Regions from separate parts of the Streptomyces sp. ID05-26A genome, predicted to be linked through region 2. Evidence: predicted binding sites of a transcription regulator. Region 2 holds the regulator's gene; each other region holds the start of a gene.

Region 1 (10,570 bases), on a different contig from region 2:
GCAGGCAAGACGGCGTTCGTGCGCGGTCTGGCGCGCGGCATGGGCGTGCAGGGCCGGGTGTCCTCGCCGACGTTCGTCGTCGCCCGCGTGCACGAACCGGCGCAGGGGCGGAGCGTGCGGCTCGTGCACGTCGACGCGTACCGGCTCGGGGGTCACCTGGACGAGTTGGACGACCTCGACCTCGACACGGACCTGGTCGACGCCGTGGTCGCCGTCGAGTGGGGCGAGGGTGTCGCGGAACGCCTGAACGATGATCATCTGCTGATCCGCCTCGAACGCGGAATCGACGACGTTCGCACAGCTCAGCTCGTCCCGCACGGCGAATGGAGCTCGCGTCCCCTTCCTGTGTGACGTTTTCTGACACATGGGGTGACGTCCATAAAGGACAGAGCGTGACCGGTCGATGAGAGTCGCATGATCAAGAAGACGCTCTTCGCGACCGCTGTCATCGGTGGCGCCCTCCTGGCTGCCGCTGCTCCCGCCTCCGCCGGCGAGCACGACCGCTCCGGCGGCATCAGCGTTGCCGACAACCTCTGCGCCGCGCCGTGGCAGTGGAACGGCCCGATCTCGCTGCTGCACGAGGGCCACGCCCCCGGCTACGCCGCGTGCAACGACAACCACGCCGCCGGTGGTCACGGCATCAGCGTGCTGAACAACGCCTGCGTCGCGCCGTGGCAGTGGAACGGCCCGCTCGAGATCTTCACGGTCGACCACTCGCCGTCGTACGTCGCCTGCAACGGCAACACGTCCGGCCGCTAGGTCCGGAACGTCGTGGGGGATGGCCGAACGAGCCCGTCGGCCATCCCCCACGACAGTCCTTTCGGGACAGTTCGTGTTTGACTGACTTGCCCATCTCGTTGCGCGGCAAGACTTGCAAGTGAGGCATCACCCGCGGCCGCTCGTGCGGCACTCTCGCGACGTGATCGCTCAGGGTTGATGGTTCCGGCGCTTCGCCCGCTGGAACCACCCCGGGCCGCGATCCGTTCGCCCGCCGCTCTGGCAGACCTCCCCGTCACCCGGTTCAGCGAACCTGGACCGAGGTCGTACGAGTGCCACGAGGACGCATCGGAACTGCGGGTTCCGACAGGTACTACCCTGGACAACCGTGCTAGTGCTCGCCGTCGACACGGCCACCCCCGCAGTCACCGCCGGTGTGGTCGAACTCGCGCCCGATTCCCCGCCGCGCCTGCTCGCGAAGCGGGTGACGCTCAACGCCAAGGCGCACGGCGAGCTGCTCACCCCGCACATCAGCGACGCCCTGCAGGAAGCCGGCAAGACGTTCGCCGACCTCGACGCGATCGTCGTCGGCGCCGGTCCCGGGCCGTTCACCGGCCTGCGGGTCGGTCTCGCCACCGCCGCCGCGCTCGGCCAGGCGCTCAACCGCCCGGTCTACCCGGTCGCCACCACCGACGCCATCGCCAAGGACGCCGCCAGCGGTCACCCGCTGCTCGTCGCGACCGACGCGCGGCGCAAGGAGGTCTACTGGGCCGCCTACGACGCCGCCGGTCGCCGCACGGACGGCCCGCACGTCGAGCGCCCGCAGGACCTCGCCGAGAAGCTGCCGACGATGGGCGTGCACCAGGCCACGGGTGAGGGTGCCGAGATCTACGCCGAGATCCTCGGCCTCGAGACCCTCGGCGCGAAGCACCCGAGCCCCGAGGGCCTGGTCGCCGCGGCCGCCGCCGAGGTGCTCGCGAAGGCCCGCCCGGCCGCGCTCACCCCGCTCTACCTGCGCCGTCCCGACGCCGTCGAGCCCACCGGGCGCAAGAGGGTGACCAGGGCATGACCACCGGCACCGTCACGCTCGCGCCCTTGCAGCACGCCGACGTGCCCAGGTGCCACGAGATCGAGCTGGCGTTGTTCCCCGGCGACGACCCGTGGAGCGAGAACGCGTTCCACAGCGAGCTCGACAACGGCAACTACTACCTCGGCGCGTACGCGGACGGCGAGCTCATCGGGTACGCCGGCCTCGGCGCCGGTCCGCACGAGGCCAGCGTGCACACGATCGCCGTCATCGGGCACTGGCAGGGCAGGGGCGTCGGCAAGACCCTCCTGCGCGACCTGCTGGCCCGCGTCGACGAGATCGGTGTGCCGGTGTTCCTCGAGGTCCGCACGGACAACGAGCCCGCGATCGCGATGTACAAGGCGCACGGCTTCGAGCAACTCGGCCTGCGCCGCCGCTACTACCAGCCGTCGGGTGCCGACGCGTACACGATGGGAAGGCCTGCTCACAGTGTCTGATCGTCTGATTCTGGGCATCGAGAGCTCGTGCGACGAGACGGGCTTCGGCATCGTCCGCCTCGGTCCGGACGGCTCGCTCGAACTGCTCGCCGACGAGGTCGCCTCGAGCGTCGAGGAGCACGCCCGCTTCGGCGGCGTCGTGCCGGAGGTCGCCTCCCGCGCCCACCTCGAAGCGCTGGTCCCGACCATGCGCCGCGCGCTCGACACCGCGAAGGTCGAGCTCTCCCAGATCCACTCCATCGCCGTCACCGCCGGACCGGGCCTGGCCGGCGCGCTGCTGGTCGGCGTGTCCGCCGCGAAGGCGTACGCGGCCGCGCTCGGCAAGCCGCTCTACGGCGTGAACCACCTCGCGGGCCACGTCGCCGCGGACACGTTGCAGCACGGCCCGTTGCCGCAGCGCTGCCTCGCGCTGCTGGTGTCCGGCGGCCACTCGCAGCTGCTGCTGATCGAGGGCGGCCTGGCGAACTCGATCACCGAGATCGGGTCCACAGTGGACGACGCCGCCGGCGAGGCGTACGACAAGGTCGCGCGGTTGCTCGACCTGCCCTACCCCGGTGGCCCGCCCATCGACAAGCTCGCCAAGCAGGGCAACGGCTGCGCGATCGCGTTCCCGCGCGGCCTCACCGGCCCGCGCGACGCGAAGTACGACTTCTCGTTCTCCGGCCTGAAGACCTCGGTCGCCCGCTGGGTCGAACGCGCCGAGCGCGCCGGCGAGGAGATCCCGCTGGCCGACGTCGCCGCGTCGTTCCAGGAGGCCGTCGCGGACGTGCTGACCGCCAAGGCGATCAGGGCCGCGAAGGACCTCGACGTCGGCACGCTCGTCATCTCCGGCGGTGTCGCGGCGAACTCGCGGTTGAGCGGCCTGGCCGCCGAGCGCTGTGCCGAGGCGGGCATCGAACTGCGCGTGCCGCGCCCACGGCTGTGCACCGACAACGGCGCCATGATCGCCGCTCTCGGCGCCCACCTGGTGGCGGCGGGCGCGAAGCCGTCGTCGATGGACCTCTCGACCAACCCCGGCCTGCCGGTCAACGCGGTCCAGATCCTCTGAAGCTTGGTGAGGCCCGGGCTGTCACATCTCTTCAAGCTGGAGGGTGCCAGGCCTCAACGAGGTCAGCTTCGCTAGACCTTGTTGAGGCCTGGCACCCGATCCTCCACGGCGAACGACGCCTTCGTGGAGATCGGGGAGCCGGGCCTCGTCACGTAGTCGAGGCCGCGGAAGTCCGTGCGCAGTTCATCGGGCGTGAACCTGGTGAGCGTGTAGCCGCGGCGGTTGTTGAAGTACTTCACGTGCGGGTTCTCCCGCAGCCACAGCGGTGTCTCGGCGTACTCCTCCGAGCCGTCGCCACCGGCCGTGATCGACGTGGTCACGAGCTCGGTCGCGAGGGTCTTCGACGACGGGTCGTCCCAGCGCTCCTTGACCTCCGCACCCCACGCCGCGTGCACGTCCCCGGTCAGCACGATCGGGTTCCGCACGTCCGCGAACCCCGCCACGACCCGGTCGCGGTCCGCCACGTAGCCGTCCCACGCGTCCAGCAGGAACTTGTCGACCTCGCCGGGGATGTAGTCGTACTGGGAGAAGAACACCTGCTGCGCGAGCACGTCCCAGCGGGCCGCGGAGCCGCGGAAGCCGTCGAACAGCCAGTCCTCCTGCGCGGCGCCGAGCATGGTGCGCTCGGGCTCGAGCCGTTCGGGACAGAGTTGCAGCCCGTCCCCGCAGGCCTGGTCCGTCCGGTACTGGCGGGTGTCGAGCATGTGGAACGTGGCCAGCGCGCCCCATCGGATCCGCCGGTACAGCCTCGATGACCTGCGCAGGGGCATGTTCTCGTAGTACGCCTGGATGGCCGCGGCCCGGCGCGCGAGGAAGTTCGGCTGCGGCTTGTCCGGCAGCAGCCCCGCCCAGTTGTTGTCGATCTCGTGGTCGTCCCAGATCACCGACCACGGCGCCACGGCGTGGGCCGCCTTCAGGTCGGGATCGGTCTTGTACTGCGCCTGCCGCCGCCGGTAGCCCGCGAGCGTCACCGTGGTCGGGCCCTCGACGTGCCGGACGTTGCCGCTCGGGGCGACGTGGATGCCGCTCTCGTACTCGTACGTGTAGTCGCCGAGGTGCAGCACCAGGTCGGGTTCGTCCTCCGCGAGCCTGCGATACGCCGTGAAGTACCCGTGCTCGTACTGCGCGCACGACGCGAAGGCCATCGTCAGCGGTACCTGCAGCACGTTCGGAGGCGGTGCCGTGCGCGTGCGGCCCGTCCGTGAGAGGTGGTTGAGGGCTTTGAAGCGGTAGAAGTACTCGCGGCCGGCCTCCAGCCCGACGAGCTCGACGTGGACGCTGTGCGCCTCCTCGGGTCGAGCCGTGGTGGAGCCGCGTTGCACGATTCGGGTGAACCGTTCGTCCTCCGAGACCTGCCAGAGCACCTCGACCGGACGGTTCGGCATGCCTCCGAGGCCGTCCCCGGCGAGGGGCTCGAAGGCCAGCCTGGTCCACAGGACCACCCCGTCGGGTGCCGGGTCGCCCGAGGCCACACCGAGTGTGAAAGGGTCGCTCGGACGGGCAGAGGCACCGGCCGAGAGGGCTGTGACTCCTGCCACGCCTGCGAGCAGCAGCGTTCGGCGCGTCAACGGGGACATGCCCCTGAATACGGCTCCCGGATGGTGATCGGTTCGGGGGTCTCGTTGAAGCCTTGGCACTCTCGTGGGTAGAGTGCCAATTGCACGGCACCAGCACCGCCCCGACCCCCGCGACGGCGGGGTGGCAGGAGCCGTTAAACAGACGAACCTGCCAACGACCCGTGGAGGTCATCCCGGTGAGCGTGAACATCAAGCCGCTTGAGGACAAGATCGTCGTTCAGGCCTCCGAGGCCGAGACGACGACCGCCTCCGGCCTCGTGATCCCGGACACCGCGAAGGAGAAGCCCCAGGAGGGCAAGGTCCTCGCGGTCGGCCCCGGCCGCATTGACGACAAGGGCAACCGCGTCCCGCTGGACGTGGCTGTCGGCGACGTCGTCATCTACTCGAAGTACGGCGGCACCGAGGTCAAGTACAACGGCGAGGAGTACTTGATCCTCTCCGCTCGCGACGTGCTGGCCGTCGTCAACTAGTCGACGCTCGGCTGTCATGCCTGACGCCCCGGCGCCCCATCCGGGGCTTCCGGGGCGTTTCGCTACTCAGAGAGGCTTCAAGTAATGCCCAAGCAGATCAGCTTCGACGAGGACGCTCGTCGGGCGCTCGAGCGCGGCGTGAACAAGCTCGCCGACACGGTCAAGGTCACCCTTGGGCCGCGCGGGCGCCACGTCGTCCTCGACAAGAAGTTCGGTGGCCCGACGGTCACCAACGACGGCGTGACCATCGCCCGTGAGATCGAGCTGGACGACCCGTTCGAGAACCTCGGCGCGCAGCTCGCCAAGTCGGTCGCCACCAAGACCAACGACGTCGCGGGTGACGGCACCACCACCGCCACCGTGCTGGCGCAGGCGCTGGTCAAGGAAGGCCTGCGCAACATCGCCGCGGGTGCGAACCCGACCGCGCTGGGCCGTGGCATCCAGGCCGCCGCCGACGCCGTCGTGGACGAGCTCCGCGGCAAGGCCACCCCGGTCAAGGGCCGCGAGAACATCGCGCAGGTCGGCACGGTCTCGTCGCGTGACGAGTCCATCGGCGCCCTGCTCGGCGAGGCCATCGAGCGCGTCGGCGAGGACGGTGTCATCACCGTCGAGGAGTCGTCCACGCTCGCGACCGAGCTCGCGATCACCGAGGGCGTGCAGTTCGACAAGGGTTACGTGTCGACGCACTTCTCGACCGACCTCGAGGCGCAGGAGGCCGTCTACGAAGACGTCCGCATCCTGCTGCACCGCGAGAAGATCTCGGCCCTGGCCGACGTCCTCCCGATCCTCGAGAAGGTCGCGGAGTCCGGCAAGCCGCTGCTGATCGTCGCCGAGGACGTCGAGGGCGAGGCCCTGTCCACGCTGGTGGTCAACGCCGTCCGCAAGACCCTGAAGGTCGTCGCCGTGAAGGCGCCGTTCTTCGGTGACCGCCGCAAGGCGTTCCTGGACGACCTCGCGGTCGTCACCGGTGGCGAGGTGATCTCCTCGGAGATCGGCCTCAAGCTCACCGAGACCACGCTCGACCAGCTGGGCTCCGCCCGCCGCGTCGTCGTGACCAAGGACGACACCACGATCGTCGACGGCGGCGGCACCAAGGCCGACATCGCCGGTCGCGCGGAGCAGCTGCGCCGCGAGATCGAGAACACGGACTCCGACTGGGACCGCGAGAAGCTCCAGGAGCGCCTCGCGAAGCTCTCCGGCGGCATCGCCGTGATCAAGGTCGGCGCCGCCACCGAGACCGAGCTCAAGGAGCGCAAGCACCGCATCGAGGACGCGGTCGCCGCTACCAAGGCCGCGGTCGAGGAGGGCATCGTCCCCGGCGGTGGCTCCGCTCTCGTGCACGGCTCCAAGGTGCTCGACGGCGGCCTCGGCCTGACCGGTGACGAGGCCACGGGTGTCGCGCTCGTCGCGAAGGCCCTGTCCGCGCCGCTGTTCTGGATCGCCACGAACGCCGGCCTCGAAGGCGCCGTCGTGGTGAACAAGGTCCGCGAGGGCGAGTGGGGCTTCGGCATCAACGCGGCCTCGCTGGAGTTCGGTGACCTGCTCGAGCAGGGCATCATCGACCCGGTCAAGGTCACGCGTTCCGCCGTGGCGAACGCCGCCTCCATCGCGCGCATGGTGCTCACGACCGAGAGCGCCGTCGTCGAGAAGAAGGCGGACGAGCCCGCTTCCGCCGGTGGCCACGGCCACGGCCACGGGCACGGCCACTGAGTCGAACAGAGTTCTTCGAACTCAAATAAAACCGGGGCGGCACCTTTCGTTTGGTGCCGCCCCGGTTTTTACGTTCTAGACAATTGCCAACTGCCGCTTTCGCGCCTTGATGATGTGGTCGCGCTCCGATTCCGAGAGCCCGCCCCAGATTCCGTACGGTTCCTGCACGGCCAGAGCGTGTCTGCGGCACATCTCCAGAACCGGGCAGGCGAGGCAGACAGCCTTCGCGCGAGCTTCCCGGCGTGATCTCGCCGGACCCCGTTCACCGTCGGGGTGGAAGAAGAACGCGCTGTCCATGCCCCGGCACGAACCGCGCATCTGCCAGTCCCACAGGTCTGCGTTGGGACCGGGGAGCCTTCGGGTGTCCGCCATCGAGACCGCCTCCGTGACGACTGCTCCATTCGGCTTAACGATGATCCACCGTAGAACCGCGTCAAAACTTGTTCAAGAGGCTGAAGACCCTTATCAACTGATGGGTGACGGCACGCGTGTTCGATCACTCACCGCCCGGAGTTGCCGCCCGGATGAGGTGAACGGAACATGGCTCTCGTGATGACACCGCCGGAGATCGAATCGACCGGTAGTCACACGAGTGAGCCCCTTCTCTCAGTGGCCGCGGTGGCCAGGCGACTCGGCGTGGCTCCCGCCACCCTTCGCACCTGGGACCGCCGCTACGGACTGGGTCCGACCGGCCACACCGTGGGGCGGCACCGGAAATACGGGCCGCCCGACGTGGCCCGTCTCGAATTGATGCAGCGCGCACTTCTGCGCGGTGCGTCCTCCGCCGAGGCGGCCCGTTTCGCGCTCGACTCGAAATCGTCGATGACACACGGAGTGGTCCCCGTCGCACCATCGGGTGGACGTGGACTGAAAATGCCCGGAGCGTCTCGTTTGGCGCGTGGTCTGGGCCGTGCGGCGGTCGCGATGGACTCGATCGCGGTGCAGGGAATGCTCGCCGACTCGCTGGCGTCCGACGGCGTGATCGCCACCTGGAACGAGGTCGTCCGCCCCGTCCTGACCGCCGTCGCCGCCCGGTGGCAGCTCTCCGGCGCCGGCGTCGAGGTCGGGCACCTGCTGAACGAGTGCGTGCTCGCGGCGTTCGTGCGCGCCACACCGCTCGTCACCCTCGGACGCAACCATCGCCCCGTGCTGCTGGCGTGCATGCCGGAGGAGAGGCACAACCTTCCTCTCTACCCACTCGCCGCCGAACTGGCGCACCGAGGCGTGGTCGTGCGGCAGTTGGGGGCGGCGTTGCCGATGGACGCCCTTGCCGCCGCCGTGCGCCGCACCGCGCCCTCCGCGGTGGTGCTCTGGGCGCAGTTGCCCCGGTACGCCGATCCGGGGGTGATCTCCGCTCTGCCGCGGACCCGGCAGCAGGTGCGGGTGTTCGTCGGAGGGCCGGGCTGGCGGCGCGGGGTGGTGACCGCGCCGGCCGAGCGGGTGGAGGACCTGGCGGCCGCCGTGGACGCGGTCGAGGCCGCGGTCACCTGAAAGACTCCCTCCTCGTGTTCGAAGAGGAGCTGCGCCGGGCCGCGTTCGGCGATTCACCCGGCCTCGCCGTCTGGCCCGCGCTCTCGTCGCCCGGTCCTCGCGCCCGATGGCTGGCGGCGGTGGTGCTCGGCGGCCAGGGCCACTACGCCGCCGCGGCCACCGTGCTGGACGCGCTCCGCCACGACCCCGACCCGGTGATCGCCTCGTTGTCCCTCTCGACTCGCGCGTCGCACCACCGTCAGCTGGGGGCCCACCACCTCGCTCGTGCCCTCGACGGTGCCGCCCTGGCGCGCGTTCCGCCGTCAGGCCCCTCGGACCCCGACGGGATCGACGCCGCGGGTGCCCGGACCGACGCCCTGCTCGGCCTCGCCGCCGATTCGCTCGGTGCTCAACGCCTGAACGAGGCCCGCGGGTTGCTCGCACGAGTTGAGACGCGGGGCTGGCGCGGTGAGGTCCGCAAGGGCTGGGTGACCGCCGAGATCGAGCTGGCGTCCGGGCACGCGGACGCCGCCGTGGCGCCGGCCGAGCACGCGTACGGGCTGGCGACGAGCAGAAAGGCGCTGCGGCACGAGCTCAAGTCGGCACTCGTCCTGGGCACCTCGTTGGTCGTGTGGGGGACCGCCGAAGGCCTGAACCGCGGGCTTGAACTAGTCGAGTGTGAGCTAAATCACAGTGCGAAGGAGGGGCTCCAACCGTTGATCTGGCCGAGCGCTCTCGTTCTGGCGGGCCATGCCCCCACGGTGGGCGCAACCGCCATCAACCGGGCGACGGAGGCTCTGAGCTGCGTGTTACGCAGAGCTGATCCCGTCAGCCGACAGGTCGCACTTGAATCCCCTTGGGTACCGACCGGGCTGCTCCGTTCCGGGGAACCCCCGAACGCAGACCCTCAGGCGAACTTCTTGACGGATTAAGCACCGGATCGTGTCAAGGTTGGGCCGCCAGCGTCCGATAGGGGAGATGGAACGTCACTCGGCTGCAGGAAAGGAGTCCCCGTGACCACGGTCCTTATTTGCGACGACCGGCGCAGTGTGCGTGAGGGTCTCACCCGCGTGATGTCGGCTGTCCCAGGGGTCAGCCGCATCGACTGCGTAGCGCACGGTGACGAGTTGTTGGCTCGCTTTTCAAGGCAGCCGGTCGACGTCGTACTGGTGGGAACCCAGCGCGCCGTCCCGACCGGGGTTGAAGCAACCCGTCGGCTCGTCTCCGCGAACCCGCAGGCAAACGTCATCGTCTTCGGCGCACCCGACGACGCCGGGAGCATCGCCGCGGCGATCGCCGGTGGTGCCCGTGGCTACCTGAGGTGGGACGCGTCGCGTCCCGAGCTTGTGGCAGCCCTCGCGCACACGCTCGCCAGCACCTCGGTGCCGGCGCCTCGTCAGCCCTCCGACCCCGGCGTGCAGCTCACGGAGCGTGAGCTCCAGGTGCTGCGGGGCATGAGTCAGGGCAAGAGCAATGGCCAGATCGGCCGCGAGCTCTACCTGTCGGAGGACACGGTGAAGACGCATGCACGTCGTCTCTTCCGCAAGCTCGGTGTTCGTGACCGTGCTCAGGCGGTCGCGCACGGCTTCCGGCGAGGCCTCGTCCAGTAGGTAACTCTTGCCGCACCGGCCCCGTGTCCTCATATGCCGCATGTGGGGAAGCGGGGCCGGTGGCGTGAGACGGCTCACCTGTTCGACCGGTGGTCCTCCAGGTCGCGCTTTTAGCCCAGCCCGGTGACAATGTCGCCGGGCTGTAAGCCGTTCGGCGTGTCCGCTGTTCACTCGGGGTGTCCATACCCCACCTATGAACAGAAGGTCTGAAGACCGGTACGGTGAAGCTGCTGAAACGGGTCGCTGTGAGTGACTCGTGTTGTTCCGTATCGGTACGTCAACGAGTAACACCAGGGCTGTTGTCTGCGATGACCAACTTGGGGGACGGACTGGACGCCGAAGTGGGCGCGGCCGTCGACGGCGACCGCCGGGCGATCGAACGCCTGCTGGCCTCCATTCGTCCTCTTGTGGTGCGGTACTGCCGCGCCAGAGTTGGAAGGCAGG
Region 2 (10,570 bases):
CGAGGCGGACCTCGGCGGCGGCGCCCTTGGACTCGGCGGCGGGAGTCTCGGAGGTGCCGGCGCGGCTGCAACCGGACAGGGCTGTCAGGGCGATCAGTGTGACGGCGATGGCGGGCTTGAGGTTCACGGAAGTGTGGCCTTTCAGGGACCGGGGGAGACAAGGGCGTGGTTGTCGGGGGTAGCGGCGCTACCCCCGGTACAGCTCTCCACGCCGTCCTCAAGCAGCGGCAGCGGAGCCCCGACCAGTCCGGCGGCGAGAGTGGAACCATCACTCGCGTCGATCACCAGGAAGGACCCGGTGCGCCGGCTGAAGCTGTAGTCGTCCAGCGGAACGGGCTCTGCGAGACGCAGAGCCACTCGGCCGATCTCGTTCAGCTCCAACGAGGCAGGGCTGTCCACACTGGACAGGTTCTGCTCGTCGAAGCGGTCGCGCAGCTCGGTGACCATCGCCTGCACGGTGCGCGTGCCGTGCTTGACGAGGACTCGGGCCCCGGCCCGCAGCGGCTTCTCCGCGAGCCAGCAGAGGGTGGCGTCCAGCTCGTCGGTGACGTTGGGCTCGTTGCCCGCCACCGAGATCAGGTCGCCGCGGGAGATGTCGATGTCGTCCGCCAGCAACAACGTCACGGACTGGCCGGCCGCCGCCTCCGCCAGTTCGCCATCTGCCGTGTCGATCTTCGTGACCTTCGAGCGCCGCCCGGACGGCAGCACCACGATCTCGTCACCCGGCTTGACCGTGCCCGCCGCGACCAGACCGGCGTACCCCCGGTAGTCGAGGTGCTCGGCCGTGCGAGGGCGGATCACGTACTGCACCGGGAAGCGGAACGGCGCGTCGTGCGGGTCGGGCTCGACCGGCACCGTCTCCAGGTGCTCCAGCAGCGTCGGGCCGGAGTACCAGGGCGTGTTCGCGGACTTCTCCACGACGTTGTCGCCCGCCAGCGCCGACACCGGGATCTCGACGACCGAGTCCTCGGTGTAGCCCAGGGCCGTGGCGTGCGCCGTGAACTCCTTGGCGATGCGGGAGAACGTCACCTCGTCGTAGTCCACGAGGTCGATCTTGTTGACCGCGAGGACGAGCCTCGGCACGCCCAGCAGCGCGAGAACCGCCGCGTGGCGCCGGGTCTGCTCGATGACGCCCTTGCGCGCGTCCACGAGCAGGACCGCGAGCTGCGCGGTGGACGCGCCCGTCACGGTGTTGCGGGTGTACTGCACGTGGCCCGGGGTGTCCGCGAGCACGAACGACCGCTTGGGCGTCGCGAAGTACCGGTACGCCACGTCGATCGTGATGCCCTGCTCGCGTTCCGAACGCAGGCCGTCGACCAGCAACGACAGGTCCGGGGTCGCGAGACCGCGGTCGGCGCTCGCGCGGTGCACGGCGTCGAGCGTGTCCGCGAGCACGGACTTGGTGTCGTAGAGCAACCTGCCGACGAGCGTGGACTTCCCATCGTCCACGCTGCCTGCGGTAGCCAGCCTCAACAGGTCGCTCATTTAGAAGTAGCCCTCCCGCTTGCGGTCTTCCATGGCGGCCTCGGACAACCGGTCGTCGGCACGTGTCGCGCCGCGCTCGGTCAGTCGTGAAGCGGAGACCTCGGCGATCACCGCTTGGATGTCGGCGGCGTCGGACTCGACGGCGCCCGTGCAGGAGCCGTCGCCGACCGTGCGGTAGCGAACCGTCTTGCGCAGCAACGTCTCGCCCTCGCGCACCGTGCCCCACGGGCCCTCGGCGAGCCACATGCCGTCACGCAGGAACACGTCGCGCTGGTGCGAGTAGTAGATGTCCGGCAGCTCGATGCCCTCGCGCTCGATGTAGTTCCACACGTCGAGCTCGGTCCAGTTGGACAGCGGGAACACGCGGACGTGCTCACCGGCGCGGTGCCGGCCGTTGTAGAGGTTCCACAGTTCCGGGCGCTGGCGCTTCGGGTCCCACTGGCCGAACGCCGTGCGCAGGCTGAAGATCCGTTCCTTGGCGCGGGCGCGTTCCTCGTCCCGGCGTCCGCCGCCGAAGACCGCGTCGAACTTGTGCTGCGTGATCGAGTCCAGCAGCGGCACCGTCTGCAACGGGTTGCGCGTGCCGTCCGGACGCTCTTCGAGGCGGCCGTCGTCGATCCAGTCCTGGACCTTCGCGACCTCGAGACGCAGACCGTGTTGCGCGACGACGCGGTCGCGGAACTCGATGACCTCGTCGAAGTTGTGCCCGGTGTCGACGTGCAGCAACGGGAACGGCACCGGAGCCGGGTAGAACGCCTTGATCGCGAGGTGCAGCAGCAGCGTCGAGTCCTTGCCGCCGGAGAAGAGGATCACCGGCCGGTCGAACTCACCCGCGACCTCGCGGAAGATGTGGATCGCCTCGGATTCGAGACGTCCCAGGGTGTCGAGCGCGAGTGTCATCCGTGCAACCCACATTCCGTCTTCGACTGACCGGCCCACCGGCCGCTGCGGGCGTCCGCGCCCGGCAACGGCTTCGCGGTGCACGGCAAGCAACCGATCGAGGGGTATCCCTCCTGCACCAACAGGTTCTCGAGGATGCCCTTCTCGCTGATGTAGGCGTTGAACTCGTCGTCGCTCCACGGAGCGATCGGGTTGATCTTCACCAGGCCGTTGCGGTCGTCCCACTGCACGATCGGCGTGTTCGCCCGAGTCGGGGCGTCCACGCGGCGCACACCGGTGACCCACGCGTCGTACTTCGCGAGCTCCCGGCGCAGCGGCACGACCTTGCGCAGGTTGCAGCACGTGGCCGGATCCGACTGGTACAGCAGGCCGAACTCGCGTTCCTGGTCTTCGACCGACTGCTCGGCGGCGGCGTTGACGATCCGCACGTCCGGGTAGACGACGCCGACGGCGTCACGCACGCCGATGGTCTCCGGGAAGTGGTAACCCGTCTCCAGGAACAGCACGTCGAAGTTCGGCTTCACCTTGGCGGCGAGGTCGATCAGCACGGCGTCCTGCATGTTGGAGGCGACGATGTAGTTGTCGCCGAACGTCCGCGCCACCCACTCCAGCGCCTCTTCGGGGCTCGCGTCCCGCAGTTCCTGCTCGGCCGCGTCGGCGACGATCTTGAGATCGCTCACTTCTTCACCTCCTGCGGCAGGTTGAGCCCGACGAACGAGACCTTGAAGACGCGGCGGCACCCGGTGCACAGCCACGCGTAGCTGGGTTCCTCCTGCGGCCGGAGGTCCTCGTCACCGCAGTAGGGGCAGTAGAACGGCGTCGCCCTCTCAGTCATCGCAGCGAACCCTCTTCCGCCCGGCCGACCCACTGCGCGAACCGCTCGTCGGTCTCGCGCTGGGCCACGAAGTTCCGGACCACCCGCTCGACGTACTCGGGCAGCTCGGCCGCGGTCACCTTGTGGCCGCGCAACTTCCGGCCGAACCCGGCGTCGAGGCCGAGCCCGCCACCGAGGTGCACCTGGAAGCCCTCGACCTGGTTGCCCGACTCGTCCGTGACGATCTGGCCCTTGAGGCCGATGTCCGCGGTCTGGATGCGGGCGCAGGAGTTGGGGCAGCCGTTGATGTGCACGGTGATCGGCGCCGTGACGCCGTCCACGATGTCCTTGAGGTTGGCTTCGAGCTGCGTGACGAGGTCGAGGGCGCGGGCCTTGGTCTCGACGATCGCGAGCTTGCAGAACTCGATGCCGGTGCAGGCCATGATGCCCCGGCGCCACGGCGACGGGTCGACCTGCAGGCCGAGCTTCGCGAGGTCGCTCTTGAGCGTGGGGATCTCGGCCTCGGGCACGTCCAGCACGATGATCTTCTGCTGCGGCGTGAAGCGGACGCGGCCGGAGCCCGCCCGTTCGGCGTACTTCGCGACCTCGACCAGGATCGAGCCCGACACGCGGCCCGCGACGGGCGCGGCGCCGACGTAGAACAGGCCGTCCTTCTGCTTGTGCACGCCGATGTGGTCGAGCTGCTGGTCCAGCTGCTCCGGCGCGGGGCCGTCGATCATCTTGCGCTTGAGGTACTCGTCCTCGACGACCTGGCGGAACTTCTCCGGGCCCCAGTCGGCGACGAGGAACTTGATGCGCGCACGGTGACGCAGGCGGCGGTAGCCGTAGTCGCGGAAGACGGAGATGACGGCTTCCCACACGTCCGGCACCTCGTCGAGCGGCACCCACGCGCCCAAACGCTTGCCCAGCATGGGGTTCGTGGACAGGCCGCCGCCGACCCAGAGGTCGAAGCCGGGCCCGTGCTCGGGGTGGTTCACGCCGACGAACGCGATGTCGTGGATCTCGTGCGCGACGTCCTGCAGACCGGAGATGGCGGTCTTGAACTTGCGCGGCAGGTTCGAGAAGCGCGGGTCACCGATGTAGCGCTCGAGGATCGTGTCGATCGCCGGCTGCCCGTCGATGATCTCGTCCACCGAGATGCCCGCGACCGGCGAGCCGAGGATGACGCGCGGGCTGTCGCCACACGCCTCCATCGTCGTGAGGTTCACCGCTTCGAGCTTCTGCCAGATCGTGGGAACGTCCTCGACCCGGATCCAGTGGTACTGGATGTTCTGGCGGTCGGTGATGTCCGCGGTGTCACGCGCGTAGGTCTGCGAGATCTCACCGAGAACCCTCAGCTGCTGCGTGGTGAGCGCACCGCCGTCGCTGCGGACGCGCATCATGAAGAACTCGTCGTCCAGCTCCTCCGGCTCGAGCGTGGCCGTGCGGCCGCCGTCGATGCCGGGCTTGCGCTGGGTGTACAGGCCGTACCAGCGGAACCGTCCGCGCAGGTCGGCAGGGTCGATCGAGTCGAAACCGCCGTGGGCGTAGATGTTCTCGATGCGGGCGCGGACGTTGAGCGGGTTGTCGTCCTTCTTGCTCCGCTCGTTGGGGTTCAGCGGCTCTCGGTATCCGAGTGCCCACTGACCCTCGCCGCGACGCTGCTTGGCACGCGGTGACGTCTGCGGCGTGGCCATCGCCATCCTCCGGGGTTTCGAGGCGCTCGGTGCGCGTGCGAGCCCGGAGGTGCTTGTGGTGGGGGCGTCGTCAGCGCGCCGGGCGCTGACGGGAACAAATCAGCGCGCGGTCATGCCGAACGACGGCACATCGCGCTGGAGACACGACGGAAGTCGACGTGGCGGCGGGCCACGAGGCGGACTCCAGTCGAATGCATGTCCTCAGTGTGCATGCCGTCCAGTGCGTGGTCCACCGCCAACCGAATGCTGGGATTGACGAGGGGGAGTTGACATCCTAGGCTGGTTTCACTCCGTAATACTTCTGTCACCGACAGATACTTCCCCTGGTCGAACACCGCCATTCGTGCCTTGTAGGGGACACTGGGAGTCATGCCCTCCGCTCTGCCCGAAGGCGAGCCCGCGCCCGCTGACGGTTCGCTCCCCGCCTCTTCCCTCGCCTGCGTCGGTTCGCGCCCCTTCGGCATCTACGTGCACGTGCCGTTCTGCGCGACCCGCTGCGGCTACTGCGACTTCAACACCTACACGCCGGGTGAGCTGGGCTCCTCCGCGTCGCCGGAGTCGTGGCTGGAGGGCCTGCGCCGCGAACTCGACCTGGCCGCGTCCGTCCTCGGGACCGCGCCTTTGGCCGAAACCGTGTTCGTGGGCGGGGGAACGCCTTCTTTGCTCGGCGCCTCCGGTCTTTCGGACGTGCTGGACGCCGTGCGCCAGTCGTTCGGCCTGGCTCCGGGTGCCGAGGTGACGACGGAGTCGAACCCCGAGTCGACGTCCGTCGAGTTCTTCGAGGGGATCCGCTCCGCGGGCTACACGCGCGTGTCGTTGGGCATGCAGTCGGCCGCACGGCACGTACTCGCCGTGCTGGACCGCAAACACACACCCGGCCGTCCGGGTGAAGCCGCCCGCGAGGCACGCACGGCCGGGTTCGACCACGTGAACCTGGACCTGATCTACGGCACACCGGGGGAGCGGCCCTCGGATCTGGCCGCGTCTCTCGACGCCGTGCTGGACGCGGGCGTCGACCACGTGTCCGCCTACGCGTTGATCGTGGAGGACGGCACCGGCCTGGCCCGCCGCATCCGCCGCGGCGACCTGCCCATGCCGGACGACGACGTGCTCGCCTCGTCCTACGAGATGGTCGACTCCGTTCTGAGCGGTGCCGGCTTCTCCTGGTACGAGGTGTCGAACTGGGCCACCTCGGTGGAAGCCCAGTGCCGGCACAACGTCCTGTACTGGAAGGGCGCGGACTGGTGGGGCTTCGGCCCCGGCGCGCACAGCCACGTCGGCGGCGTGCGGTTCTGGAACGTGAAGCACCCGGCCCGCTACTCGTCCCTGCTGGCCGAGGGGAACTCGCCCGCGGCAGGCCGCGAGACGTTGTCCTTGGAAGACCAGCGGGTCGAGCGCGTGCTGCTCGAACTGCGCCTGGCTTCAGGGCTGCCTCTCGACGTGCTGGACTCCGAGGGACGTGACGCGGCGAAGCAGGCGGTCGCCGACGGGCTGCTGGAGCCGTTGGACGACCGGTGCGTGCTGACCGATCGCGGACGGCTCCTGGCCGACGCCGTGGTGCGGCGCCTGCTGCCCTGAGTCACCGGGCGCGCAGGTCGTGCTGACTGCGCACCTCGGTGACGGTGTCCCCGTTCCTGTCGTAGGTCGCGGTGCCCCACCACAACCCGTCCTCCCTGCGGACCTCCTCCCAGACGACCGTGCCTTCCCACCACGCGTCGTCGCTGAACACCAGACATGGCTTCCCCGGTGGCCGGAGCCACACCACGTTGCCCACGTTTGGACCCTAGCGAGCACCACCGACAAAAAACCGGAGTCTCGGTCAGGGAGGCGGCTGACGGTTGCGCAGGAGGCTCGGCAGCCTGCCGAGCACCGCGATCATGAGGTGCAGGAAACCGCGTTCGGTGACCTTGTCGTCCTGGCGGAGCTGGAACGCGCCCACGACGGTGACCGCGAGCAGACCGCCGACCACCACGACGGGCAGCACCCAGATGGACGCCAGCTGACCCACGACGAGCAGCACGGCGGTCGCCACCACGAACAGGACCAGGTAGAACGAGCCGGACACCCAGGGAGACCTGGTGAGGGCAGGACGTTCCCCGTCCGCTCGCCGCACCTCCGAGTACACCCGCATGACGTCGTCGGCGCTGGAGCCCTGGATCCTGCTGACCCGCCCGCGGGAGTCGAGCTGCATGCCGCAGTTCGGGCAGTGCGGTTCATCGCTCGTCCGGCGGCAGTGGTGACACGTGAACGCGCCTGTGTTCGTTTCGTCCGACACGCTCGTGTAGTCGCGGAAGCCGCCGCTGCCGTTAGTCGTCCGGCGCGACCCTCGGAGCCTCGATCGAGCGCGACTTCAGAGCGGGCACGGGGCACGAATCCGGCTGGGTAAACTCGGGAGTAGTGGACACGGAGGTGAACAGCGATGAACGCCGATGAACGTCGGTTCGAGGTGCTGCGCGCCATCGTCGCCGACTACGTGTCCAACCAGGAGCCCGTCGGGTCGAAGGCCCTGGTCGAGCGGCACAACCTGGGTGTGTCGAGCGCGACCGTGCGCAACGACATGGCCGCGCTGGAGGACGACGGGTACATCGCCCAGCCGCACACCAGCGCGGGACGCGTGCCGACGGACAAGGGCTACCGGCTCTTCGTCGACAAGCTGAGTGAGATCAAGCCGCTCTCGCAGGCCGAGAGGCGGGCGATCCGCAGTTTCCTCGACGGGGCGGTCGACCTCGACGACGTGATGCGCCGCAGTGTCCGGTTGCTCGCGCAGCTCACCCGGCAGGTGGCGGTGATCCAGGTGCCGACGTTGTCGCGTGCGGCCGTGCGTCACCTGGAGGTGCTGCCGATCACGCCGTCGCGGCTGATGCTGGTGCTCATCACCGACACCGGGCGCGTCGACCAGCGGATCGTCGAGCTCGGGGACGTGATCAGCGAGGAGCACACGGCCCAGTTGCGCGGTGTGCTCAACCAGGCGATGGCGGGGCAGCGGCTCGCCGAGGCGTCGGCCAAGGTCGCCGAACTGCCCGACGAGGTTCCGTCGAACCTCCGCGATCCGATGCTGCGAGTCGCTACTGTGCTCATCGAGACGCTGGTGGAGCACCCCGAGGAACGGCTGGTGCTCGGCGGAACGGCGAACCTCACGCGGAGCATCACCGACTTCCCCGGCTCGCTGCGGCAGGTGCTGGAGGCGTTGGAGGAGCAGGTCGTCGTGCTCAAGCTGCTCGCCGCCTCCCGCGACCCCGGTCGTGTGCTGGTGCGCATCGGCGAGGAGAACGAGGCCGCTGAGATGCGCAGCACTTCCGTGGTGTCCATCGGCTATGGCAGCCGTGACAATCCGCTCGGGGGTCTGGGCGTCGTCGGACCGACGCGCATGGACTATCCCGGGACTATGGCGGCCGTGCGCGCGGTTGCCAACTACGTCGGTGAGATCCTGACGGGTCGTTGAAGCGACGTACCGCCCACACGTACTTGCAGTAGTGGATGAACATGAAAGCGAACAAGGTGGCCAGGGATTACTACGGCATCCTCGGTGTCTCGCAGAACGCGACACAGGATGAGATCAAGCGCGCCTATCGCAAGCTCGCCAGGCAGCTGCACCCGGACGTCAATCCCAACGAGGAGGCCCGCTTCAAGGAGGTGACGGCCGCCTACGAGGTGTTGTCGAACCCCGAGAAGCGCCGCGTCGTCGACCTGGGTGGCGACCCGCTCGACTCGGGCGGCGGTGGCCGTCCCGGTGGTGACCCGTTCTCGGGCTTCGGTCTCGGCGACATCATGGACGCCTTCTTCGGCGCGCAGTCCGGCGGTGGCCGTGGGCCGCGCAGCCGCGTGCAGCCCGGCTCCGACGCGTTGATCCGGCTCGACATGACGCTGGAGGAGTGCGCCGCGGGCGCCACCCGCGAGCTGACGGTCGACACGGCGATCCTGTGCGACCGCTGTCATGGCGCCGGCACCCAGAACAACTCCAAGCCCGTCCAGTGCGACACGTGCCACGGCCGCGGCGAGGTCCAGTCCGTGCAGCGCTCGTTCCTCGGCCAGGTCGTCACGTCCCGCCCGTGCCCGGTCTGCCGCGGCTACGGCGAGGTCATCCCCGACCCGTGCCAGCAGTGCGCCGGTGACGGCCGCACGCGCTCGCGTCGCACGATCTCCGTCAACATCCCCGCCGGTGTCGCCGAGGGCATGCGCGTGCGCCTCGCGGGCCAGGGCGAGGTCGGCCCCGGCGGTGGCCCGGCCGGCGACCTCTACGTCGAGGTCGAGGAGCACCCGCACGAGATCTTCGAACGCGACGGCGCCGACCTGCACTGCATCGTGCAGATCCCGATGACGACGGCCGCGCTGGGCGCCACGTTGCCGTTGAAGACCCTCGACGGCGAGGAAGAACTCCAGATCGACCCCGGCACGCAGCCGAACACGCAGCTCGTCATGACGGGCCGCGGCATGCCGAAGCTGCGCTCCACCGGCCGTGTCGACGGTCGCGGCGACCTGCACGTGCACCTCGAGGTCGTCGTGCCGACCAAGCTCGACGCCGCCCAGTCCTCGTTGCTGCGCGACCTGGCCGAGATGCGCGGGGAGAGCGAGCCCTCCCTGTCCCACAACGGCAAGGGTGGCGGCGGGCTGTTCTCCCGCCTGCGTTCCTCGCGCGGCCACCGGTGACGCTGCCCGTCTTCCTCGTCGCGGCACTGCCGCGGGGCGAGGAGTTCGTGCTGGACGGGCCGGAAGGCCGTCACGCCGCCACCGTGAAGCGGTTGCGCGTGGGCGAGGAACTCGTGCTGTCGGACGGGTCCGGTGCCCAGGTGCGCTGTTCCGTGGTGGCGGTGGAGAAGGACGCCCTGGCGCTGCGCATCGTCGAGCGCTGGGTGGAGCCTGAGCCTGCACCGCGCGTGGTGCTCGCCCAGGCCCTGGTCAAGGGCGACCGCGGCGAGCTCGCGGTCGAGCTCGCCACCGAGGCCGGGGTGGACGGTGTGGTGCCCTGGCGCGCCACCCGGTGCATCACCAAGTGGGAGGACGGGCCGCGCGGCGCGAAAGCGCTGGGGCGCTGGCGATCCACGGTTCGTGAGGCGGCGAAGCAGGCCCGCCGGGCGCGCGTGCCGGTCGTCGACGAACCCGTGAGCACCACTCAGCTTTCTCATCGCATGTCGTCGTCCGCACTCACTCTCGTGTTGCACGAGAGCGCCACCGAACGACTTGCGGACGTTCCGTTGCCCGATTCCGGGGACGTGCTGCTAGTGGTGGGTCCCGAAGGCGGAATCACGCCGGAGGAACTCGAGACTTTGCGATCTTCCGGTGCTCGGGTGGTCCGATTGGGTCCAACTGTTTTGCGTGCTTCTACAGCTGCGGCGGTTGCTCTTGGTGCCATTGGGGTGCGCACGTCCCGCTGGTGACCCCGATCACTCCGAAGATGAACGCTGGATGGATTGGCTTGACGGAAGTTGTAGCGAATCCCAGGCGGATGGGGTTACCCTTGGTGGCAGAGGGGCTGATTGGTCTATCCGGAAACGGAGTAGACGGTTAGACCCTTCTGACCAAAAGACTCGCCGGACACCTCCCCCCTCGGTCCGGCGTCGGCGCCTCGCGGCGAAGCGACCCCCAGGCTTCGGACCGCGAGGCGCCCCTTTTGTTTTTCTGAGGTTCTTTCCTCACTTCGCGTAAGTTCTGCGTGTGCAGCGAATTGCTTACGGTG
Region 3 (10,570 bases), on a different contig from region 2:
CGGCGTGACGGGGACGAACTTCGTGCCGGACTGCAGGGTCTTCGTGAACGGCTCCAGGAACTTGTCGGAGTCCGCGACCTGCTTCTGCACGTCGGTGAACGTCGGCAGGTTGCCCATCGCCGTGTACATCTTCTGCTGGTACTTCTTCGACGCGAGCAGCTGCGTGAACTCGTTGGCGAGCGTCTTGCGCTGCGTGCCCTTCATGACGCCGAGCAGGTTGCCACCGGCGAACGCGGGCGCGATCGAGCCCTTGTCCTTGCCGGGCAGCGGCACGACGCCGTACTTGCCGGCAGCGGAAGAAGCGTCGACGGACTTGCGGTTGAAGTCACCGCCGATGGTCATCGCGGCCTTGCCCGCGCGGAACGCCTCGACGCTCGCGTCACCACCGTTGCCCGCGCAGGTGGCGGGCGGGCAGATGTCGTCCTTGATCAGCTCGGTGTACTTGGCGACACCGGCCTTGGCCTCGGCGCTGTCGATCGTGGCGGTGAACTTGCCGCCGTCGGACTTCGCGAGGTCCCCGCCCTGCGCCCAGATGAACGGCAGCGCGGCGAACAGGTACTTGCCGCCGGCCGAGATGCCGATCAGCTCCGGCTTCTTCTGCCGGATCTCACGGGCCGTCGTCGCGATCTCGTCCAACGTCGTCGGCGGCTTGAGGCCGAGTTCGGTGAACACGTCCGTGCGGTAGTACAACGCGCGCACGCCGACGAACCACGGCACGCCGTACGTCTTGCCGTCGACCTTGGCCGTGTCGAGGATCGTCGGGACCAGGTCCTTCGACTCGTCCCACTTGCCCAGGTCGAGCTCGGAGAAGCCGCCCGCGGACACGTAGCCCGCGAGGTCGGTGTTGCCGAACTCGGCGACGTCCGGCGCGCTCTTCGGGTCGCTGAACGCGGCCTTGAAGCGCTCTGCCCGACTGGACACCTGGATGTACTGCACGTCGACGGTCACGCCGCTGTGCTTGCCCTGGAACTCGGAGATCGCCTCCTTGACCACGGCCTCCTTGGGTCCGCGGTTGACCTCGTCGAACAGCCACACGCGCAGCTGTCCCGTCTGCTCATCCGTACCCGAACTCGTCGGTCCCGACTGCACCGGTGCGCAGGCGACCACCGCGCCCACGCCCAGCACCGCCGCAAGTGTCTTCAGCCGCATCGTCGTCGCGCCCTTCACGTTGCGTATGTTGCAACAGCTATTTCACAGGAAGCAACGTGACTGTAGAACGGACTAGGGCAAGGGTCTAGACCAGACGATTGACCCATTCCCGAACTGATGCCGAATCGACCGGGGAGTCCCATCCGGACGGACGGACCGCGCTGCCGACGTGAAATCCGTTCACGCCCGCTGCCAGCAACTCCGGCACGTGCCGTGCCTGCAGACCGCCGCCGACGAGCAGCGCGGGCGGAGCCTGGGTGACGAGTTTCTTCAGGTTCTCGATGCCGTCCTCGACGCCCTTCGCACTGCCGGCGGCGAGCACGGTGTCGCAGCCGAGGGTCTTGATGACCTCCCACGAGCGGAAGACGTCGTTGGAGTTGTCCAGCGCGCGGTGGAAGGTCCAGGCGCAGCCTTCCAGTTCGGCGACGAGGTTGAGGGTGACACCCTCGTCGATCTCGCCTCCCGCGTCGAGGAAACCGAGGACGAACTCGGTGGCGCCGGCCTCCCTGAGGTCGCGCGCACTCCGCCTCAACTGCTTGAGGTCACCGGGCGCGAAGCCCTTGGCGTCCCTGAGCATCACGCGGATGGGGATGTCGACCGCCCTCCGCACCTCCTTGAAGGTGGAGATCGACGGCGTGAGGCCGTCCGAGGCCATGTCGGCGACCAGTTCGAGCCGGTCGGCACCGCCGGCCTGAGCGGCCTCGGCGTCCTGCGCGTCCAGTGCGATCACTTCGAGAATCGGCATGGTCTAGACCATAACGCTCTTCGTCGTGTGCTTTCGGGAATCGGGAGCGCGCAGGCCGTTCGGCGCGTCAGAGGGTGTATCTGCTCGCCTGAGTTCCGCTCTTTTCCGATGAGCGCTTTGTTCAGGCGTGGAGCGAGCGTCAGCCGGTTCGAGGGGTGCCGGCCGGCGCGAGCTCCCATCACCGGCGGCCCGTGACTCGGAGGGGGATTCACGGGCCGCTGGCGTACCCGGAGGAAGATGAGGGTCACTTGGCGGTAATACTGCTCCATTCGAGTGAATTTGGTATCTACCGCCCAGTTAGCCCTTCATGAGTTGGCGGACGGCGCTGACAGGGCGGCCGATCGGAGGTGCTGCATGGACGAGCTGCACACGGCGGATGACCGTCCGCCGTGGGACGGGCTTGAAGGCACCGAACGGCACGCGGTGTGCGTAGCGGCGGCACGCGAGGGCAACCGGGACGCGCTGAACGTTCTGGTGGACGACCTGACCCCGCTGCTGTGGCACGTGGCACGCGGACAGGGCCTCGACCGAACCACCGTGGAAGACGTCGTGCAGACCGTGTGGCTCGCGTTCTTGAAGAACATCGAGAACATCAACGAGCCAAAAGCCCTGGTCGGCTACCTGGTGGTCACGACTAGGCGTGAAGCACGCCGAACTTGGACACCCAACAAGCGTGAAACGCACCTGTCCGACGAATACGCCGAGCAGCTCGAGTCCGACACCGGCCTGCCCGAGGACGTGACGCTGATGGACGACCGCGACCGCCGCCTGTGGCTCGCGTTCGGCCGCCTGACCACGAGGTGCCAGGAACTGCTCCGACTCACCGTGCTCGCGGGCCGCGCGGAGTACCGGGCAGTCGCCGAGGCACTGGCCATGCCCCACGGCAGCATCGGTCCGACCAGGGGACGGTGTCTGACACTGCTGCGCAACTACCTGGAGACGGAAGGAGGATCGCGGTGAACGAGATCGACCCGCGCGACGACCGCAGGGGCCCTGAGGACACCGCAGTCCTCTCCGAACTGAACAGGCTCGTCGACGAACTGGACCCGCCACCCGCCGACCTGGTGGACCGCGTGAAGTTCGCGATCGCACTGGAGTCGCTGGACGTGGAAGTGGCCCGGTGGGAACGCGCTGGGTCGTTCGCCGGGGTCCGGGGCGGGCAGACCGGCACGATCACCTTCACCGTCGACAACCTGACGCTGATGGTGAACTTCACCTCGACCGGGTCTCGGCACCGGATCGACGGGTGGCTGGTTCCTGCCGGGGAGCACGAGGTCGAGGTCCGGGTGGCCGACCACCAGTCGTCCTGCACGCGGGCCGACGACGGTGGGCGGTTCGTCCTTCCCGACGTGCCGGCCGGGACCACGCAGATCCTGGTGCACCTGGTGAATTCCCGCGGGGAGCCCGGGCGGACGGTTGTCACGCCCACGATCATGCTTTGAGTTTCTTCTGTTCGAAGTGCGGCGGCGTTTTTCTGGGGTTCTGGGGTTCATGGCCGGGTGAGCACCGGGTGCGGTTCGCACCGGCCCGGTGCCATTTCCAACTGGGTGGGCATCTGCCCGTGCGTGACGTCGCCACGCACGGGCAGCACTGATTCGTTCGCGCGTCGCCGCACGCACCCTCTGCAGACCCGTGACGGACCGTTTCGGGGCCGGGAAAGCCGAAAGGCCCGGCTCGCCGAAGCGAACCGGGCCTTTCAGAGGTGAAACGAAGCGGCTGGACTCAGAAGTCCATGCCACCGGCGTCGGGCGCGGCCGGCGCGGCGTTCTTCTCCGGCTTGTCCGCGACGACGGCTTCCGTCGTCAGGAACAGGGCGGCGATGGACGCGGCGTTCTGCAGCGCGGAACGCGTGACCTTGGCCGGGTCGATGATGCCCGCCTTGATCAGGTCCTTGTACTCGCCGGTCGCGGCGTCGAGGCCCTCGCCCGAGGGCAGGGACTTGACGCGCTCGACCACGACGCCACCCTCGAGACCAGCGTTGATCGCGATCTGCTTGAGGGGAGCCTCGACGGCGACCTTGACGATGTTGGCACCGGTGGCCTCGTCGCCCGAGAGACGCAGACCCGCGAAGGCAGCCTCGGCGGCCTGCAGCAGCGCAACGCCACCACCCGCGACGATGCCCTCTTCGACGGCCGCCTTCGCGTTGCGAACGGCGTCCTCGATGCGGTGCTTGCGCTCCTTGAGCTCGACCTCGGTGGCCGCGCCCGCCTTGATGACGGCGACGCCGCCGGCGAGCTTCGCGAGGCGCTCCTGGAGCTTCTCGCGGTCGTAGTCGGAGTCCGACTTCTCGATCTCGGCGCGGATCTGGTTGACGCGACCCTGGATCTGGTCGGCGTCACCGGCACCCTCGACGATGGTCGTCTCGTCCTTCGTGACGACGACCTTGCGGGCCTTGCCCAGCAGCGAGATGTCGGCGTTCTCCAGCTTCAGGCCGACGTCCTCGGTGATGACCTGGCCACCGGTGAGGGTGGCGATGTCCTGGAGGATGGCCTTGCGGCGGTCACCGAAGCCGGGCGCCTTGACGGCGACGGACTTGAAGGTGCCACGGATCTTGTTGACGACCAGGGTCGCCAGGGCCTCGCCCTCGACGTCCTCCGAGATGATCAGCAGCGGCTTGCCGCCCTGCATGACCTTCTCGAGGAGCGGGAGCAGGTCCTTGACCGTGGAGATCTTGGAGCCGAACAGGAGGATGTACGGGTCCTCCAGCGTGGCTTCCTGGCGCTCGGGGTCGGTCACGAAGTAACCGGAGATGTAGCCCTTGTCGAAGCGCATGCCTTCGGTGAGCTCGAGCTCGAGACCGAGGGTGTTGCTCTCCTCGACGGTGATGACGCCTTCCTTGCCGACCTTGTCCATCGCCTCGGCGATGAGCTCGCCGATCGTGGGGTCAGCGGCGGAGATGGACGCGGTAGCAGCGATCTGCTCCTTCGTCTCGATCTCCTTGGCGTTCTTCAGCAGCTGCTCGGCGATGGCTTCGACGGCCTGCTCGATGCCGCGCTTGAGGCCGAGCGGGTTCGCACCCGCGGCCACGTTGCGCAGACCCTCGCGGACCAGAGCCTGGGCGAGCACGGTGGCGGTGGTGGTGCCGTCACCCGCGACGTCGTCGGTCTTCTTCGCGACCTCCTTGACGAGCTCGGCCCCGATCTTCTCCCACGGGTCCTCGAGCTCGATCTCCTTCGCGATGGAGACGCCGTCGTTGGTGATGGTGGGCGCGCCCCACTTCTTCTCAAGCACGACGTTGCGGCCCTTGGGGCCGAGCGTCACCTTGACGGCGTCAGCGAGGATGTTCATCCCGCGCTCGAGACCGCGACGGGCTTCCTCGTCGAACGCAATCATCTTGGCCATTGCGGTGTGTTCCTCCGCCTATGTGAGTTCCTGGGCCACTGCGGGCACACGCCCACAGCGGAACACGGTGCGAGTGGCCAGGCTCGGTGCCCGCGACGGACGACCCAGAAGGGCCTCACCGTCCCAGCCTCACTGTTCTGGCACTCGGACGAGCCGAGTGCTAGTTCGTGTTTAGCACTCGGACACGGCGAGTGCAAGCGACCGCAGACGACTCCCAGGCGACTCTCAGCGTGATGTGCGCACCGGCACAGAGGTCGGCAGCGGCTTCCTCGAGGTCGGTTCGTCCCCGATGTTCAGGGTCGGCGAGGAGTTGGTCTTCGGCTGCCGCGCGGGCTCGTCACCAGGAGAGAGGATCACCACCAGCACGACGATCACCACGATCGCGACCACGGCGGCGATCACCGGCGCGAACCACGCCGGCCGCTCCTTGCCGCCCGACGTGAACGCGCTCGCGCCCACCTGGTTCGGCGGGCGCAGCCGGACCGGGTCCTGCAACTGCTGCTGGTAGCCGCCCTGGTACTGCCCCTGCTGCGCCGGCATCGGACCGGAGACCGGCGCCTGAGCGGGGAACGAGCCGGACTGCGGCCCGAGTTGAGCGGGAGCCGAGCCCTGCGCGACCCCGGCGAGAGCGACGCGTGCGGCGTTGATGAGCTCGGCGCAGTTCGCGAACCGCTGCGCCGGGTCCTTGGAGGTGCCCTTGCGGATGACCTCGTCGATGGCCGGCGGCAACGCCACGACCTGGGACAGCGAGGGCACGACGTTGCTGAGGTGGCCCGCGATGACCTCCTGCACGCCGCCCTGGAACGGCGGGCGGCCCGACAGGCAGGCGAAGAGCATGCACGCGAGCGCGTACTGGTCGGTGCGGCCGTCGACGGGCTCGCCCCGCAGGTGCTCCGGCGCCGCGTAGGTCGGCGAGCCGAGGAAATCACCCGTTCGGGTGCGGTGGCCGGTGGCGCCGCGGCGGGTCAGGCCGAAGTCGGCGACGTAGACGTGCTCGCGCACGCCCTCCTTCTGCGTCACCAGCACGTTCGCCGGCTTCACGTCGAGGTGCACGAGGCCCTTGCCGTGCAGCATGTCGAGCGCTTCGGCCACCTGGGCGAGCAGCGACAACGTGCGCGCGGGGGTGAGCGGGCCCTCCTTGATGTGCCCGGACAGGTCCTGGCCGTCCACGAGCCGCATCGCGATGTACAGCAGGCCCTCGACCTCGTCGAAGTCGTACAGCGGCACGATGTTCGCGTGGTCGATCGCGGACGTGTTGCGCGCCTCGTCCACGAACCGCTCGCGGAACTCGGCATCGGGAGCGAGGTGCTCACCGATGACCTTGAGCGCGACCTTGCGGCCGAGCCTCACGTCCGTGGCCCGATACGTCACGCTCATGCCACCGCGACCCAGCACACCATCGATCCGGTAATGCGCGATTCGTCGTCCGCTCAGGTCCTCCGACACGCAAGGCAGCCTAACGTCCGGCCGGATCGGCTTGTCCCGGGTTGGCCGAAGGCGTGACCGAAGTGATCTCCAACCGGCCCCTAGCCGGCGCGGCGCACCTCGGACGCCTGGCTGCGCCCGTCCCGCCCGGCCTGCACCTCGAACTCCACCCGGTCGCCTTCTGAGAGCGTCCGGAAGCCTTCCATCTGGATCGCCGAGTAGTGCACGAAGACGTCGGGCCCGCCATCGGTCGCGATGAAGCCGTATCCCTTTTCGGAGTTGAACCACTTGACGGTGCCGAGAGCCAAGACGTCCTCCTTCAGATCACGCATCTCACGCAAAGCGCAGAGAGCAACGCTAAAAGAAGAAATCTCACGCGGATACCTCCTTACGGAGTCATGAACGAGGGCTGACTCCGTTGGCGCGCAACCAGGTGGTGAGCCTGCGGGGGCCGCGCGCCTGGGTCAGCACGGCGCCCGGACCAGCGAAGTCGAACACCAGCCCCTCACCCGTCTGAATGGATTGCACGCCATCCGGTACCGACGGCCGGAGACGGCATTGCACGGTGTCCGCGAACGCCACGACGTGATCGCTGCTGATGGTCACCGCTTCTCCCACTTCCAGCGTCACCAGGTCGAGTGCGCCGTAACAGGCGAGCAGCACCGCGCCCTGGCCGTGCGCGTAGTTCAGGAAGCCCTCGGCGCCCCCGAAGATCGCCTGCATCGGCGGCGCCTCCGGGTTCATCGCCACCGTGCTGCTGGACGCGATCCAGCTGTGCCGGGCGAGGCACCAGCCGTGCGTCCCGTCGAGCTCGATCTGGTGCAGGTCGCCGGGCAGCACGGGCGCCGCGTCGAGCCAGCCGCCCTCCGCACCCGCCGTGCACAGCGCGACGGCCTTCGCGCCCGCGCCCTTCACCTCGACCACGAGCCCGTAGCTGGTCGCCGCGATGGTCAGCGGGTCGGCCAGCACCGCCTCGCCGGGCGCGAGGACGAGTCTCGCCACGCCGAACGTCGGTGTGTGCCTGGTCCGGACCTGCACGAACAACACCTCCGGGAGGAAACGCGGAAAGCGATCGTCACGATCGGCGCGACGTTGGCAGTATGCAGTCGTGCCTCCCACCACTGTCGCCGAACACCGCCGCCGCGTCGCGGAGCTCGTCGGGTCGATGCCCGTGCTGCAACTCCCGCTCGAGGAGTGCCTCGGGCTCGTGCTCGCCGCCGACGTCATCGCGCCGCTCGCCCTGCCGCCGTTCGACAACTCGGCGATGGACGGGTACGCGGTGCGGGCGGCCGACCTGAGCCGGGACGAGACGTCTCGTCTCGTGGTGACCGACGACATCCCGGCCGGCCGCACCGAGCTGAACCCGCTGACCCCCGGCACCGCGCAACGGATCATGACCGGCGCGCCGATCCCGCCCGGAGCGGACGCGGTGGTCCAGGTCGAGTGGACCGACGGCGGCACGGAGACCGTGACGATCAACCGGCCTGTGGAGCCCGGCCAGAACATCCGCATCGGCGGCGACGACGTGCAGAAGGGCGACGCGGTGCTGGCCGCGGGCACCGTGCTGCGCCCGTCCACGCTCGGCCTCGCCTCCGCGCTCGGCCTGCCCGAGCTGCCCGTGCGCCGCCGTCCGCGCGTGCTGGTCCTGTCGACGGGCTCCGAGCTGGTCGAACCCGGCCGCCCGCTGGAGCTCGGCCAGATCTACGAGTCGAACGGCATGATGCTCGCCTCGTCCGTGCGGGAGGCGGGCTGCGTCGCCCTCCAACTGCGGTTCGTGCCGGACGACGTCGAGGCGTTCCACCAGGCCCTGCGGCCGTACCTGGGCGCGGTGGACGTGATCGTGACGTCCGGCGGGGTCAGCGCGGGCGCGTACGAGGTGGTCAAGGACGCCTTCGAGGACCACGACGTGCAGTTCACCAAGGTCGCGATGCAACCGGGCGGGCCGCAGGGCTCCGGCCGCTACGAGGGCGTGCCGGTGCTGTCGCTGCCGGGCAACCCGGTGAGCGCGCAGGTGTCGTTCGAGGTGTTCGTGCGGCCGGCGCTGATGGCGTCCATGGGACACACGCAGTCCGAACGTCGCAGCGCGCGGGCGACGATCACGTCCGCGCTGACGTCTCCGGCGGGCAAGACGCAGTTCCGGCGCGGTCTGCACGACCCGTCGTCCGGCGAGGTCGTGACGCCGGTCGGCGGTCCGGGCTCGCACCTGCTGTCGGCGCTCGCGTTGTCGAACTGCCTGATCGAGGTGCCCGAGGACGTGACCGAACTGCCCGCGGGGGCCGAGGTCACCGTGAGATACCTGCAGTAGTCACAGATCTGGGGGAAGCAGGGAGATGAGAGCGGCATTCGCGCTGGCGCTGCTGGCGGGGTTCTTCGTGCTCGCGGTGGGCCTCGTCGTGGGACTGGGCGTGCTCGCGGCCGTCCTCTTCGGCCGGGGCGACGACGAGGGGGGCTGGTGGCTCCTGGCGCTGGCACTGGTCGTGGGTGGCCCGACGCTGTTCGCGGTGGTCACGGCGATCTGGGCGCGCCCGCGGGCGGAGGGGGTCGAGCTGCCGCGCCCGGCGCACCCGGAGCTCTGGCGGCACGTCGACGAGCTCGCGAGGATCGCGGGCACCCGCAGCCCCGACGAGATCCGGCTCGTCGACAAGGCGAACGCGGGCGTCTGGGAACGCCGCGGCACCCGGCACATGGAGCTGGGCCTGCCCTGGCTGGCAGGGATGACGATCGGCGAACTGCGGTCGGTGCTTGCGCACGAACTCGGCCACTACGGCGGCGGGCACACACGGCTGTCGGCGCTCACCTCGCGCGCACAGCACGCCCTCGGGATGGCGTCCAGGCAGGACTTCGCCCTCTTCGGCGTCCTGTACGGGTGGGCGAGGCTGTACGCGCTGGTCGCGGCCTCGGAGAGCCGGAAGCACGAGCGGTTCGCCGACGAGGTGTCCGTCGCGGCGGCCGGGCGCGAGGCGTCGATGCGGTCGTTGCTGCGCGGCGGCCCGCTGGGCATCGCGTGGGAGGACTACAAGCGCTGGTACGTGTCGCTGGCCGTGGCGGCCGGTCGCACGCCACCGTTGCTGGAGGGCTTCCGCGCCTACCTCGACCACCCGCGGCGCGTGCACCAGTTGCGCGAGATCGAGCCGCTGCTGGCCGCGGAGGAACCGACGTCGGTGTTCGACAGCCATCCGCCGATCCGGGCGCGGGTCGCGACGATCGCGCAGTTCTCCCAGCTCAGCGGCAGTGTGGCCGAGGCGATCGACGAACGTTCCTCGTGGCCGTTGCTGGCCGGCCTGCCGCCCGAGCAGGTCGCGGCGCTCGTCGACGTGCAGGGGCCGCCGATCACCTGGGAGGAGCTGGCCCCACTGGCCGGACCGGCACTCGTCCGCCGGCACGCCGACCTGCTGCGGCACGCGGGCCGGGTGAGCAAGGTCGGCGACACGATCGCCGACGTGCTCAGGGCGTTGGAGGGCGCGCAGCTGCACAAGCTCACGGGAGCGCCCGTGGACGCGTCGCTGACCCAGGCCGAGGTGCACGACGCGGCCGTCGAGGCCGTGACGGAACTACTCGCGTGCATGGTGGCTGACCTGCTCGTCGCGGCTAACCGCGCCACGCTGGAACTCAACTGGGGCGGGCTGTTCGCGCTGCGGATGCCGGACGGAGCTGCGGTCTACCCGGAGGACCTGGTCGCACCCGCGGTGCGTGACGCTAACCGGGTGCCCGAAGTGCGGTTCAGGCTGCAGTCCCTGGGCGTGGACGGACTGTGACGGAACGCTCACCGAGCGACGTTGTTAACGCCATGTGACGGGGATTACACTGCTCGCAGGTGCCGGTGGGCCCGCGCATTCGTCGGGGGATGCACGGGCCTACCGGCCACTTGTCTTTCCGGCAGTCCTGATGGGCGGTTTGGGCCGTTGCCGT

Evidence for each region. The regulator HrcA, encoded in region 2, represses chaperone genes, less so after heat shock. The targets are predictions, from matches to a motif close to TTNGCACTCNGNNNNNCNGAGTGCNAA.
Region 1: a site for HrcA is predicted at 4,920-4,946, ahead of groES (co-chaperone GroES). Genes of this name have one in related genera too.
Region 3: a site for HrcA is predicted at 5,374-5,400, ahead of groL (chaperonin GroEL). Genes of this name have one in related genera too.

Annotation. Positions count from the first base shown of each region.
Region 1 covers NZ_JARAYZ010000001.1:1,505,229-1,515,798, reverse strand. Annotated here, with positions in the region: gene tsaE (tRNA (adenosine(37)-N6)-threonylcarbamoyltransferase complex ATPase subunit type 1 TsaE) at 1-351, shown strand, start outside; gene PV646_RS07340 (hypothetical protein) at 415-759, shown strand; gene tsaB (tRNA (adenosine(37)-N6)-threonylcarbamoyltransferase complex dimerization subunit type 1 TsaB) at 1,106-1,786, shown strand; gene rimI (ribosomal protein S18-alanine N-acetyltransferase) at 1,783-2,241, shown strand; gene tsaD (tRNA (adenosine(37)-N6)-threonylcarbamoyltransferase complex transferase subunit TsaD) at 2,225-3,289, shown strand; gene PV646_RS07320 (alkaline phosphatase D family protein) at 3,361-4,866, opposite strand; gene groES (co-chaperone GroES) at 5,043-5,336, shown strand; gene groL (chaperonin GroEL) at 5,421-7,046, shown strand; gene PV646_RS07305 (WhiB family transcriptional regulator) at 7,122-7,418, opposite strand; partial or broken gene PV646_RS07300 (MerR family transcriptional regulator) at 7,587-7,832, shown strand; gene PV646_RS07295 (hypothetical protein) at 7,920-8,537, shown strand; gene PV646_RS07290 (hypothetical protein) at 8,552-9,448, shown strand; gene PV646_RS07285 (response regulator transcription factor) at 9,530-10,126, shown strand; gene PV646_RS07280 (sigma-70 family RNA polymerase sigma factor) at 10,435-10,570, shown strand, end outside.
Region 2 covers NZ_JARAYZ010000008.1:216,026-226,595, reverse strand. Annotated here, with positions in the region: gene PV646_RS42665 (ABC transporter substrate-binding protein) at 1-127, opposite strand, end outside; gene PV646_RS42660 (sulfate adenylyltransferase subunit 1) at 142-1,485, opposite strand; gene cysD (sulfate adenylyltransferase subunit CysD) at 1,486-2,385, opposite strand; gene PV646_RS42650 (phosphoadenylyl-sulfate reductase) at 2,382-3,065, opposite strand; gene PV646_RS42645 (Insertion element protein) at 3,062-3,220, opposite strand; gene PV646_RS42640 (nitrite/sulfite reductase) at 3,217-4,902, opposite strand; gene hemW (radical SAM family heme chaperone HemW) at 5,266-6,474, shown strand; gene PV646_RS42630 (hypothetical protein) at 6,476-6,670, opposite strand; gene PV646_RS42625 (hypothetical protein) at 6,716-7,087, opposite strand; gene hrcA (heat-inducible transcriptional repressor HrcA) at 7,316-8,338, shown strand; gene dnaJ (molecular chaperone DnaJ) at 8,395-9,543, shown strand; gene PV646_RS42610 (16S rRNA (uracil(1498)-N(3))-methyltransferase) at 9,540-10,271, shown strand; gene PV646_RS42605 (alpha/beta hydrolase family protein) at 10,549-10,570, shown strand, end outside.
Region 3 covers NZ_JARAYZ010000001.1:2,711,822-2,722,391, reverse strand. Annotated here, with positions in the region: gene PV646_RS13490 (extracellular solute-binding protein) at 1-1,149, opposite strand, end outside; gene PV646_RS13485 (copper homeostasis protein CutC) at 1,235-1,894, opposite strand; gene PV646_RS13480 (RNA polymerase sigma factor) at 2,249-2,854, shown strand; gene PV646_RS13475 (hypothetical protein) at 2,851-3,336, shown strand; gene groL (chaperonin GroEL) at 3,617-5,236, opposite strand; gene PV646_RS13465 (serine/threonine-protein kinase) at 5,462-6,682, opposite strand; gene PV646_RS13460 (cold-shock protein) at 6,763-6,969, opposite strand; gene PV646_RS13455 (AIM24 family protein) at 7,058-7,699, opposite strand; gene moeA (molybdopterin molybdotransferase MoeA) at 7,770-8,966, shown strand; gene PV646_RS13445 (M48 family metallopeptidase) at 8,992-10,416, shown strand.